3 regions of the Neobacillus sp. genome follow, and region 1 is predicted to be linked to each of the others. Evidence: predicted binding sites of a transcription regulator. Region 1 holds the regulator's gene; each other region holds the start of a gene.
The links. Region 1 encodes LexA, which represses DNA repair genes until DNA is damaged. Its sites were predicted from a motif close to CGAACATATGTTCG; they were not measured.

Region 1 (4,283 bases):
AGAAATATCATTGGAATCGTATAGAACAACTAAACGTCCTAATTTTAAATGTCCTGCAAGCGAAGCAGCCTCCGCAGATACACCTTCCATTAAGTCACCATCGCCACAAACGCTGTATGTAAAATGGTTCACAAGTTCATAATTATCTTTATTATAAACACTTGCGACATGGCGTTCTGCCATTGCCATTCCAACTGCCATTGCAATTCCCTGGCCAAGCGGACCTGTTGTTGCTTCTACGCCTTCTGTGTGACCATACTCAGGGTGTCCAGGTGTTTTACTTCCCCATTGGCGGAATTGTTTTAAATCATCCATTGAAAGATTATAACCAGATAAATGAAGCATGCTGTATAACAACGCAGAACCATGACCTGCTGATAATACAAAACGATCACGGTTAAACCAATGAGGGTTCTTTGGGTTCTGGTTCATGAAACGGGTCCACAATGTATAAGTCATGGGTGCAGCACCCATAGGCATCCCAGGATGTCCTGAGTTTGCTTTCTCGATTGCATCAATAGAAAGCGTACGGATAGAAGTAACGGATAAATCATCAATAGTATTAAACATGAAATACATCCTTTCTTTGTTACGTGAATACTAAATACAACATTAATATTATATTGCTACTGTTGATAATTCAACAAATAGCACTAAAATAAGGAACAAAAGTCACTTTGTTTTTTATTTTGACACATAACTGGCTGGTATATGTAAAAAAAGGAATACAAATTGTATTCCTATTTGATTAATGAAGTGTATTTTTTTTCCGGGCTTTTATTTTTTCCGGTGTTACGTCATTACCTTCTGGATCAATGAACTTTGTATTTGTTAATGTATCAAGCATTTGAGAACGAAAAGTTGCCAAATACTCACTTCTTAATTGAGATTGCTCTCTCGCTTCTGTTTCCGTTAATCCGGTTGCTTTTGCTTTTCTTGCAAGCTCATTGATTCTAGCCATTTTTTCCTTCGATAGCATTCAAGAACCTTCCTTTCGGTAAAGAATCAGTACAGAGAAATGATTTTACTAAAAAAAAAGCCTTTTGACAAGGCAAAAGGTCTATTCATCTTGTGATTCCATATATTCTTGATACCTTCTATGTACGGTTGCTTTAGAAATATTATATTTAAAACCTCTTAGAATTGCGGCAATTTCCGCAAAGGTCAATCCATTTTTTCTTAACCTTACAATTTCTTCAACTGGGACATTTATTTTGTCCCTGCCAGATGCTTCACCTAGATTTTTTAGATTTTTTTCAGGATGATAACCTTGTTGAACTGCACGTTTCATTCCTCGCTTGATTTTAACATTATGAAGTTTTCGCTGATACTCCTCCACCATACTAACGATTTTCAAAACCATAGAATCCGATTCTGAAAGTTGCAATTCGCCATTATGAGAAATGCTATAAAGTTTCGTACCTTCTTTCATTATGCAATGTAAAAGAGCTATTTTGGTGTTCCCTCTACCAAGACGTGTTTCATCCTGGATTAACAACGCTTGTACCTTTTTATCTTTTATTCGTTCTAATACTTGTAGTATACCTTCTCTTTCAAAATCATAGCCACTTGCCTTTTCTTTTATAATTAAATCTATTTCAAATTGTTGCTGATTCGCGAGCTGGACTAATTCCTCTTCCTGGCGTTTTAATGAAGACTCTTGTGTTTCCTTATTTGTACTTACACGGCAGTATATGATTGCTTTCATATAAAATTCCCTTCCTAATCGCCAATGGCACTAGCTAATTCTGTGGTTGAAGATGAAGATTTTTTATTGACTGGAATGATGATTTCTTCACCTGGAAAAATTTGATCACTAACATTTTTATTGTGATTTTTTACCCAGCTAACGAATTCCTCATTCGTAAGTGAGTGCAGATCGGAATATTGATTCGAAATTCCCCAAAGTGAGTCTCCTTCAGAAATCTTTACCTTTAAGTATTTATTTTGATCAATGGATTGTTTTTGAACCGATAAAATGAAAGCTAAGGAACAGCTTAAAAGGATTAGAGTAATAGCATACGAATATTTGCTCCATAAATTTTTCATAATGACACCTCTTTTAGGAATGTACGTTCTCTTTATTTAATTTTATTATAAAACGAACATTTGTTTGTTGTCAACAACCTTTTCGAACTTATGTTTGTATATAATATGCGAACATGCTATAATAGAGACAACATTAACCAGGCGAGGTGCATTTTATCATGGTAAAAATATCAAAGCGACAGCAGGATATCCTGGACTTCATTAAAGACGAAGTTAGGAGTAAGGGATATCCGCCTTCTGTAAGGGAAATTGGCGAAGCAGTTGGATTAGCATCTAGTTCTACTGTTCACGGTCATTTAGCAAGGCTGGAAAGTAAAGGCCTTATTAGACGGGACCCTACGAAACCAAGAGCAATCGAAATCTTAGAAGTCGATGTAGCAGCGCATATTCCTAGAAACAAAGTAGTCAATGTTCCCGTAGTTGGGAAAGTTACAGCAGGTTTGCCAATTACAGCAATCGAAAATGTTGAAGAGTACTTCCCGCTACCAGAAAGTCTAGCGCCAGCAGATGAGCAGGTATTTATGCTAGAAATCATGGGTGAAAGTATGATAGAGGCGGGGATCCTTGACGGCGATTATGTTATTGTTAAACAGCAACAAACCGCTAATAACGGCGATATTGTTGTGGCAATGACCGAAGAAGACGAAGCTACATGTAAGCGATTTTTTAAGGAAAAGGACTACATTCGCCTGCAACCTGAGAATTCTACTATGGATCCTATTATTCTAAGGAATGTTTCGATACTAGGAAAAGTCATTGGGGTTTATCGACATATCCATTAAAACCAATAAGAGCAGGCATCCGCCAGCTCTTTTTTTATTGGGAAAAATCTTTGAAAATACCATTTCTCTGTTGAATATATTGAAAATTCAATATATTTACCCATGCTGATATTGTAAATCTTTCATATAATAGAACTACACCATGATTTACCTTAGGTCCAAAAATTATAGGCTTAAGGAGTGTGGGAAACAGTGTTAAAGGACATTATTTTCTCTTTAGTGATTGGTGGGTCGGTTGGAATCATTGGACATGTTCGCAAGTACGGGAAAATTATTATGCCTCGAAAAACAAAAAAATTCATTTACCTTGGTTTTCTAGAAGAATTGCTTCTAGGTGCAGTTGCTTCACTTCTACTTGTTCTATACACAGCTCCAAATTCATTTGTAGAGATTATTATTTTTTCAATCATTGCAGGAATTGGTGGTGATGCCGTCCTTAATCGATTTAAACTATTAAATTCAGACAATGAGAAATAAGAAGGCAAGAAAAATACCAAGTGGGGATTAACTCCACTCGGTATTTTTTATCCAGCTATAAAAATGGAATTAACCCGAAGCACCATTCCGGTACCAAGGGTTAATTCGTTTTTAATACATGCTCATATATTGGTCGCGTTCCCATTGGTGAACGACTGTTCTAAACATATCCCATTCAATTTCTTTCGCTTCCACAAAATGCTCGAAAATGTGTTCTCCAAGTCCGGAAACAATCACTTCATCCGCTTTTAATTGTTCTAATGCCTGAGCTAGTGTTGCTGGAAGATCTATGATTCCTTCCTCAATTCTTTCTTCTTTGCTCATTACATATATATTACGATCAACTGGTGCAGGAGGTGTTAATTTAGTTTTAATTCCCTCTAAACCTGCTTTTAAAAGTACGGCCATTGCAAGATATGGGTTAGCTGCTGGGTCCACACTTCTCACTTCAACACGTGTACTTAATCCACGGGAAGCTGGAATACGGATTAATGGTGAACGGTTTTGAGCAGACCATGCGACATAACATGGAGCCTCATAGCCAGGAACCAAACGTTTATAAGAATTTACAGTTGGATTGGTTACTGCTGTAAAGCTTGGTGCATGTTTTAGGATTCCTGCAATAAACTGACGGGCTGTATCACTCATCTGAAGGTCACCCGTTGGTTCGTAGAAAGTATTTTCACCATTTTTAAATAAAGAAAGGTTCATATGCATTCCCGAACCATTTACACCGAATAATGGTTTTGGCATGAACGTTGCGTGCAAACCGTGTTTACGAGCAATCGTTTTTACTACTAACTTGAATGTTTGAATTTGGTCACAAGCAGTTAAAGCATCTGCATATTTAAAGTCAATTTCGTGCTGTCCTGGTGCTACCTCATGGTGTGATGCTTCGATTTCAAAGCCCATTTCTTCCAATTCGAGGACAATGTCACGACGGCAGTTTTCACCAAGATCTGTTGGAGCTAAATC
Region 2 (4,283 bases), on a different contig from region 1:
TCCCCAACTTGAAACCCTAGCTTATTGACAACCAGCTTATTTCCATCCTGCAGTGTCGGCATCATTGATTCGCCTTCTACTACATAGTTGGAAAAGAAAAATGTACGAATAAAAGCAAAAATAATAATTCCAATTGCGAATGCCTTAACCCATTCCATGCCTTCCTTTTTCCATTCAATTTTCATAGAACCTCCTCCTCTTCTCCTTTTCTTTGTTTCTATCTATTTCTCCATTATGGTCATTTTCCGTTCCCTTATTCATTCTTCCTTCAATTCTTTTGCCAACATACCAAAGAAGAAAAATAATAATTAATACCAGGACCGTCCGGTAGGGCTTAGTAACCAATGAACGAATATCATAACCAATAAAGCTCATCGTAAAAATCATCACCATTTTTCCAATACAAACGGCCAACATATATTGGGCCATTCTTATTTTCGAGAGACCGGCAACGATGTTTACGACAGCTGATGGTGTAAATGGAAAACAAAGCAGTAAAAAAAGTGGGCCAAATCCATGGCGTTCCACCCAGTCCATTAGCTTACGGACCTTCGGGTGTTTGGACAAAAAAGCAAATATCCTTCTTTGTCCATATTTTCTGATTAGGATAAAAACTAATAATGCTCCTATACACGCTCCTAGCCATGAATATAAAAATCCAAGCCAAAGTCCAAAGGCATTTGCATTGGCCATTACAAATAAAAACAGTGGGAGAAACGGAAAAAATGCTTCAATGACAGGTAGCAATATTCCGGGTATTGGACCTAGGGCTCGATATTCCTGTATCAGATTCATAATATTTTCAAGCGTAAACCAAGCTTTTATTGATTCAATGTCCATCCCATTTCTCCTTTATTTTTTATTTGGTTTAAATTTACTATTGTGTAATAAATTGGTGAAGTGCCTGTTTATTTTTTTCGACATCAATATCCAAAACGGCTCCTTCCCCTTTTATTCGTGGTTCAGTAAAACTATTTTCAACTGGGATTCTTAGAGTGGCCATCGTGCCCTTTTTATTGGAAAAGAAGTCCTTACCAATAAATAACATATCCGAAGTAGCCATGTTTGTATTTACGTATGGACTGAGGACACCAATTAATTTTGGGAGTTTGGTAATCGTTTGGAAGCCACTTAATTGGTCTTTAATCGCCTTGATTGCCTTTTGCTGACGTTCCACCCTTCCAAAATCTCCAATAGCATCATGACGGAAGCGAACATAGCCAAGCATTTGTGTACCATTTAATTTTTGCAGACCGGGCTCTAACGTCATATAAATATTTTTCTCCATTTTTTTCTCAACATTTATTTCTACACCATCTGGGAAAGCTTCATCAATCAGCTGAACAAACCCTTGAAAATCCACAATGGCGTAATATTGCAGGTCAATATCAAAATTCTGTTTAATCGTCTGCCTCATTAATTCCGGGCCCCCGCTGGCAAAGGCAGAATTAATTTTATGCTTGCCATAACCTGGGATTTCCACGTAACTATCTCTCATAATAGAAGTAAGCTTAAAAGTCCCTTTATCTTCGTTATAATGAGCAATCATGATCGTATCTGCCCGGGCCTTTTCTTTTCCCCGTGCATCGCTTCCAAGCAATAAGATATTCGTGTCTCCATACTGATCCTTTTTCCCTTCAAATGTATAGACAACATTTGCTTGTTTATTATCCTTATTTATTTTTTTTAATGATTGGTTTACGCCTTGTTTATATTGGAAATAAGCATAACCTGCCACTGCACCAATTAATAGTAAGAATACAAGCAAAATGGACGGCCATCTTCTCTTTTTCCTATTTTGATGTTTATCTGCTCTCATTGTTTATCACCCATTCGCTATGTTTTTAAACTTCACCTATATATGACTGTTTTTTCTTTTTCAAGGTTTCTTCATTAAATTCATTTTCCCCTTTCAGATATCCTTCTATTAATGAAAACTTTCTCATATATTGGCCAATTTTTGCAATAAAGAAGACTCGACGATGGTCGAGCCGTTGTCGGTTCATGAGACATAGTCACACTTATGCATTCAGAATTTATGAAAATAACTTCTGATTAGCCCCAGAAAGCCCGCCAATTGTCGACGAGCTTTTGTAAAAGAAAAGTTCTATTGCTTTTATCGGTTCTTTTTAGTAAAATTATATAGGAACATTTGTTCGAAAACTATAGAAAGGTGCGGATGACAGGATGACCAGAATTCCTGAGGATGATCGTGACATCATGGAGAAGGCTTTATATTTACCGATGCTTCTAATCATCTTAAACCGAGATTTGTCTGTTGTGGAAAATAGCCCATTTAAATTAAAAAGGCCTTATTTAGATTTAATTGAGGAAACGATGAAGGACGTGCAAGGGGAACTCTCTGAGGTAAAACAGTATATGAAAAAGAATAACCTTCAAGTCATTGAAACAAAACGGGACGATGCCTTTACGATGTATATGTTTATTTATAAAGGGTATGAAGAAAACCATAATTACTTTAATCCGAGAATTCGCAACAAGGTTCAAGAATTAATGGAGACTTATTTATTAAAAAAACATCTATCCCGTTAACGTTTGAAATCATTAGTACTTATTTATCTTTCACATAAAAATCACTATCGTATTTATGAGAGCTTTCTGAGGTATGTGATAACTTAGTCCTGTTCAAAAAGTAAAATAACTTCCTCTCATTTTTTTCTATTCTTTGCAATATCTTTGTTTTTAATAAAGAGGTCTTTAACATTTGATGCTCAATCGTAGAGTATGGCACTTGAAAGTGGTGGGATTGTTTATTTTGGAAAGTGATTGATGTCTGGTGTGGCCCAATGCGGATATAATTCTCAACATGTTCGTGTGAAATCCAAATACACTCCTTACTATTCGGTGAAATGGTAGGAAAAAAGAAGAGATGGTTGGTTGATTCAATCATAATTGGTACCTTTCGTTTATTGCCAATTATTTTTCGTGAGCCCCTCTTTCTGCTTTCATAGTTTGCCCCAAAATAATCGCAGCTATTTTTGATAATCTCCAATGGTTTTACTGGAGACAAAAATTCATCTTCGACTTCATAAATCAGGGAATAGGTTTTACTTCCGTATTCCACTGGTTGAATAAACATTGTGCATGAATTTACTTCATAATCCTCAATTTGCTTTTGCTTCAATACATTCAACTCCTTTTAATATTTTCCACCATATCTTACCACTACTGGTCTGTAATTCCATTATATTTCTAAATTGTTGCTAATTTATTCACAAAATTCATGTCAATAAAATATTTTTCAGAAAATTATAATTATTAATTGATATTAATCAAAAAAATCCATATAATAATAAAAAGCATCAGAGGTGATTTTCATGAATGAAAAATCATACACGGAATTAATGAAGCTTGGTGCCATGAAACGCAATCGAATGAAAGAGAACTTCGTCCAAGATTTATACATCGAAATGCTCTTATCTGAGGTCCAGCTAACAGTTGAAAAGGATAAATTACTGCGTAAAATTGACTTGGCCATCGATCATCGAGACAAAGGTTCATTTCTCCGTTTATCTGAACAGCTTAAAGAAATTAATAAACGATTTGGCACTTAAAAACCTACTTCCACTGAACCGTCTTTCGAGACGGTCTTTCTTTTGATAAAAAAGGGCTAAAGACAAGAAAATTGTCATTAGCCTTATTTTTTATTCCTTGTTTTGATGTTTAATTTCGTATTCTTCCAGCTTGGAAATGCGATCAAGCATGGAAGGATGAGTATACCGGAAAATTTTAACTAATAATGGTGGATTCACCTGACTAAGTCCTGACCTGGTTAATTCCTGAAAAGATGTAATCGCTGCTTCGGGATTTTTGGTCATTTCAATCGCATATCTGTCAGCTCGTGTTTCCTCATAACGAGACGCGAGATTTGTTAATGGACTTGACGCAAATAACAGCATAGACAAAACTATAAAAAATAACGGAAGTGAACGAATATCACTTACATCTGCAATTCTCAGTTCCTTCCCCCACCGGACTACCACCCAATTCATTAGTCTATAGGTCAAATACAGCCCAAGCAATGAAAGAAGTAGATAACCGCCAATTCCAAAATAAATATGTTTCTCGACATAATGGCACATTTCATGGGCCATTATAAATAAAATTTGGTTATCTGAAAGTTTGTTTAATGTCGTATCCCAAAGGACAATCCTGGCATTGGAGCCAATTCCAGTTACATAGGCATTTAATGCATTCGTTTTATCTGCCATATTTACTTCAAATACATGCTTGGCGGGAATCTTCGCCTTATCGGCCAGTGT
Region 3 (4,283 bases), on a different contig from region 1:
CGCATATTATGATAATGGAAAAGGGGGGCCAGCTGGTCAAGCCAAAAAAGTTTCAATACCGGGTGGTTGGAAAGGTGAATTTCATATGAATTGGAATTTAAAAAAAGGCAAAAGCTATCGTTTTAAATTCACAAATGAAGCAGGCTTTGATAAGGTGATTACAATAAAAAAAGCTACTCTGTGGTACAACTAACTTTAAATGAAAAAAGCAGACCCGTTAAGGTCTGCTTTTTTCTTGCAAATACTTTTGATGTTCTTTTTTCAATTTATTAATATCGTCTTTGAATATTACAACGTCATATTTTTTCTTTGATTTCTCAGACAGGTTATCGTTTAAATATTCACGAAGCTTTGTATCACTTTTGCTTTGATCCATTCCTATTGTAATTACCGGATCAGTTTGTCCAATTTCAAAACTAAATAAACCAAATTCATCCCACGCGCTCTCCAATACTTCAGCCGTTGTTTTTTCTTCCGTTTCAGTAGCATATGAAGCTGTATTAAACATTAACAAAAAAGAAGCTAAGACCAAGAATCCAATGAATCTTTTTTTCATTACCCCGCCCCCTTTTTTAGAAATATCTTCCTAACAAGTATATCATGTCTAGCATTTGAAATCCCATAGAAGTTTTAAATAAACTAAAGAGATACCTCGTATTTAAAAAAGAAGGCAACCGCTAGGCTGCCAAACCAAAGCGATGAAATGCTACGGAGACTTTCAGTTAAAAGGCGATTACGCCTGATGGCCGCCCACAAGCTTAGCTCGCTTTAGAGCAGTTCCAGCTGTGGTATAAGAAATAGCTCTTAAAATCGCATCTGAGCCGTATTTTTCCCTAATGGAATCCATAACATGGCCAAGCTGACGTTGTTTTTCTTCTCCTTCTTCAAAAAGGGACATCTGAAATTGGTTATCGTCAACGACGTTGCCTAGTGTAACTGACAAGCTCCTTACCGTTTGGCCTTGGTAAAACTTCTTAAACAGCACAAGGCTTGTTTTATAAATTTTCATAGTGTTATTAGTTGGTTGATCTATTGTTAAAGACCGATTAAAGCCACCGCCGCCTATGCTGTGACTATAACCTATTCCTAAATGAATGGTACGGCCAGCTTTTTTCGCCTTTCTAGCCCGCCTAGCAACTTCCTCACACATTTCCAATAGGACTGATTTAATTTCCGCTTCTTGGTGGTAGTCCCTTAACAATATCTGGCTTTTCCCAAAAGAGATTTGTTCTTGTCTCACCGGCGTTCCCATATCACTAAGATCTATCCCATGAGCATGATAATAGATCTGGCTTCCCATGATGCCGAAACGTTTCTCTAAAAGCTTTAGAGGATAGTTTGCAAGCTGACCTACAGTAGAAATCCCCATTCGATTCAGATTCCTTTCCATACGCTTTCCTATGCCCCACATTTCCGATAATGGGCGAACTGGCCATAATCATTTTGTAATCTTTTCGCTAAATCCATCGGTGTCCCCCATAGCCTCTTCAGATGATCGCATCGAATTATACTCTCATCAATACTATAGGTAAGGATATCTTCAGGTGCAGCAAATTGATAAAACAAATGAGTTATATGAGTTGACAGTTTAATAAACAGCCGCATCTGAGGATTTACTATGTGAATTTCAGGGTGATCAGGAATTTCATAAAGGCGAGAACCGGTTTTAATACCAAATCGTTTTTTTAAAGACGGTGACGCAGCTAAAACAACACTTCCTGATCGTTCCGTATCCCCAACCACCGCAAGATAGCATTTCATGGGATCAAGGCCAAGCATAACTGCAGATGCACTGGCATAAAAGCTGCGCATATCTACGGTTAAAAAAGTACGTTTAGGGAGACTATCATAGTCAATCATAAAACTTTTCTCCATCTGCAAACTCCACATTGATTAAATTATCCACTGAAACAGCCTTAATAAGCCCGTCATTCGTTTTTATTAATATCTGCCTGTCAATGTGCTTAAAGGTACTCACAAAACCTGTGAGAGATGAAATAAAGCCATTCTCGAAATAAGAGATATTTAAAAGATGTTTGCCTTGTTCTGCCCTCAGTATTGTAAAAGCCATTTCCTCAATTTGTTGTTCATCATTTTTGGGGCGCTTCATTTTTTCCATTTCAAGATTAAGCTGCTTTAACATTTCATTGTGTTCCGGTAACATCATAGAAGTTGACCATTTCATTAAACCCCGATCCTTTATCACTTGATCCACACCTTCTCATATTTTTGATTCTATATTACCAGAACATACGTTCCTTTAGTACAAGAAAGTTTTTCCTGAATGCTGCCGCATCACTACTCTCTAAAAACTGCCCGCGCGTTCCTTCAGCTGCAGTTCTTCGCTGCCGATGCAGAATCGCCCAGGGATGCGGACGCCGTTCGCCCCCGTTGCCCTGGACCCGGCGGGTCTTCCGGAAACAGACGTGCTCCTTCAGCTGCTGTTCTTCGCCGCCGGTGCTGCAATAGCCGGGATGCAGGCGCCGATCGCCTGCTTTGCCCTGGCCCCGACGGGTCTTCCGGAAACAGACGCACTCCTTCAGTTGTAGTTCTTCGCCCAGATGCTGCCATCGCACAGGGATGCGGGCCCCGATCGCCCGCGTTCCCCTGGTTACACTTTCTTCACAAAAAAAGCACCTGAAAACTTCAGGTACTTTTACTTTAATTAATATTATTCTTTTTTGCTTCTTTCTCTTTTCTCATTAGAATAAACTCATCATCTAATCGAGCCATTTCCCATTTGTAAAAATATTTCCTTCCGGTTATACCAAATAGAGTTTTGGAATTAAATACTCTATAAATACAGTCCTCCGCTATATTCTTTGGAATTAAGGCCATACGAATTACATGTTTATCATGTTTAGCAGTAAGGTACTTATCCAAATACTTACCCTTTCGATCTTCCTTATTTAACTCTTCAATAGCATGTAAATCATTTATGTCGTACTTCCGATCAAATGATATTTGATGGCTATATTTTTTTCTGGTGTTATCAAGCATGTCATCCAAAACTTTAGCATCAAAGGAATATCTCCCTATAAGCTCTCTTTCTATTAATTTATACTGCCGTAAAAACTCCCTTATCCCAATTAAATTTCCCATATGGGTGACTAAAGTCAAACAGGCAATCATACTGACGATAAAACTTAATGCAAACAGGATTCCTGCAGACAAATTTATTCCAATCATATTCAATCCAATTCCTGAAAGTATTGGATATAAAGCTATAAATAAAACCCGCCATACAACTGAAAAAAGAATACTATTCTTAATTTTTTTAATATGTTTTAGATTCTCCATGTCTACCTCTCTTTCCTATCTCTATATATTATTTATCGGTTGATTCCGCTATACCTTCAGCATTTCTCCAAAAGTTGGATTTAACTTTAATTCTATACCAGAGAAAACATTTTTCAAAGTTTAGAAATTAATTCATCAGATAAACCTGCCTCTGAAATAAATTCACGGATAGTCGGAAAACTAAAGTTTTCCTTGATTAAAACGCAGGCATCGAGCCTGCTTAGAGGCTGCTGAAGCAGCCTCTAAAACCTTAAAAGCAGCAGAAAGGCTCCCGTAAAGCCCGGTCGCATTTCCGCAAAACGTATGCCGGCAGCCGCCGGCATGATTAAAATCCTTTTTTAGACGCCTTTTTTGTTTTTGTCCAGCCAAACGCCCCCACCTTGGACAGCTGAAGCTGTCCGGGGGCTTTAGCATGTCACATTCAACATCGGCCATCAACGCGGCGGAAAAGGCACCACCGCGTCGCTAACCGTGTTTCATAAAAGGACGCAAGGGTCAGCTCATTTTTTTGTTAACGGCCGCTGCCGCGAGCACAAATAAATGAGCTTTAACGATCCGTAAAAGGCTGCTGAAGCACCCTTAACGGCCTCGTAAACCCTTGGCGTCCTTTTTGCTGTGAATGCAAATCGGCCTCCGCAAAAACAAAAAAGTCTTAAAAAAAGGACGGCGATCGAAAATGGAATTAACAAAAGTTATCTGGCACACGGAAGATTTAGAATTGGCTTTAGACAATAGGGGCATCAAGTCTACTCAGCAAAATATTGATATTTTGTTAAATGACCCTCATTTTGTTCAAACGTTAAAACAACAGAGTTTAGAATGCGGCAGGGAGATACTGGATGAATTGATTTTATTGTACCAAAAAAAGTTAATTAGGGATGATTCCAACACGACATCATTATGGACATACGGTACGGAAACAAAGCACTTAAAATTTCAGGCCAATGATGTTTGGTTAGAGGATATAGTTGTTACGCTTGGTT

Region 2: the regulator LexA is predicted to act here: its motif matches at 2,146-2,159, upstream of RTR43_RS25280 (YhjD family protein).
Region 3: the regulator LexA is predicted to act here: its motif matches at 2,246-2,259, upstream of RTR43_RS25415 (YolD-like family protein).

Annotation. Positions count from the first base shown of each region.
Region 1 is NZ_DALZYO010000023.1:68,345-72,627, reverse strand. It holds gene tkt (transketolase) at 1-570, opposite strand, end outside; gene RTR43_RS15160 (DUF896 domain-containing protein) at 749-979, opposite strand; gene RTR43_RS15155 (YneB family resolvase-like protein) at 1,061-1,708, opposite strand; gene yneA (cell division suppressor protein YneA) at 1,723-2,049, opposite strand; gene lexA (transcriptional repressor LexA) at 2,208-2,831, shown strand; gene RTR43_RS15140 (DUF4257 domain-containing protein) at 3,024-3,308, shown strand; gene glnA (type I glutamate--ammonia ligase) at 3,420-4,283, opposite strand, start outside.
Region 2 is NZ_DALZYO010000083.1:489-4,771, forward strand. It holds gene lepB (signal peptidase I) at 1-185, opposite strand, end outside; gene RTR43_RS25265 (TVP38/TMEM64 family protein) at 175-840, opposite strand; gene RTR43_RS25270 (LCP family protein) at 878-1,819, opposite strand; gene RTR43_RS25275 (hypothetical protein) at 1,845-2,006, opposite strand; gene RTR43_RS25280 (YhjD family protein) at 2,188-2,553, shown strand; gene RTR43_RS25285 (competence protein ComK) at 2,573-3,145, opposite strand; gene RTR43_RS25290 (IDEAL domain-containing protein) at 3,339-3,575, shown strand; gene RTR43_RS25295 (M48 family metallopeptidase) at 3,666-4,283, opposite strand, start outside.
Region 3 is NZ_DALZYO010000086.1:624-4,906, forward strand. It holds gene RTR43_RS25400 (hypothetical protein) at 1-193, shown strand, start outside; gene RTR43_RS25405 (YolC/YozM family protein) at 218-556, opposite strand; partial or broken gene RTR43_RS25410 (DinB/UmuC family translesion DNA polymerase) at 734-1,860, opposite strand; gene RTR43_RS25415 (YolD-like family protein) at 1,853-2,185, opposite strand; gene RTR43_RS25420 (hypothetical protein) at 2,662-3,300, opposite strand; gene RTR43_RS25425 (hypothetical protein) at 3,481-3,669, opposite strand; gene RTR43_RS25430 (hypothetical protein) at 3,977-4,283, shown strand, end outside.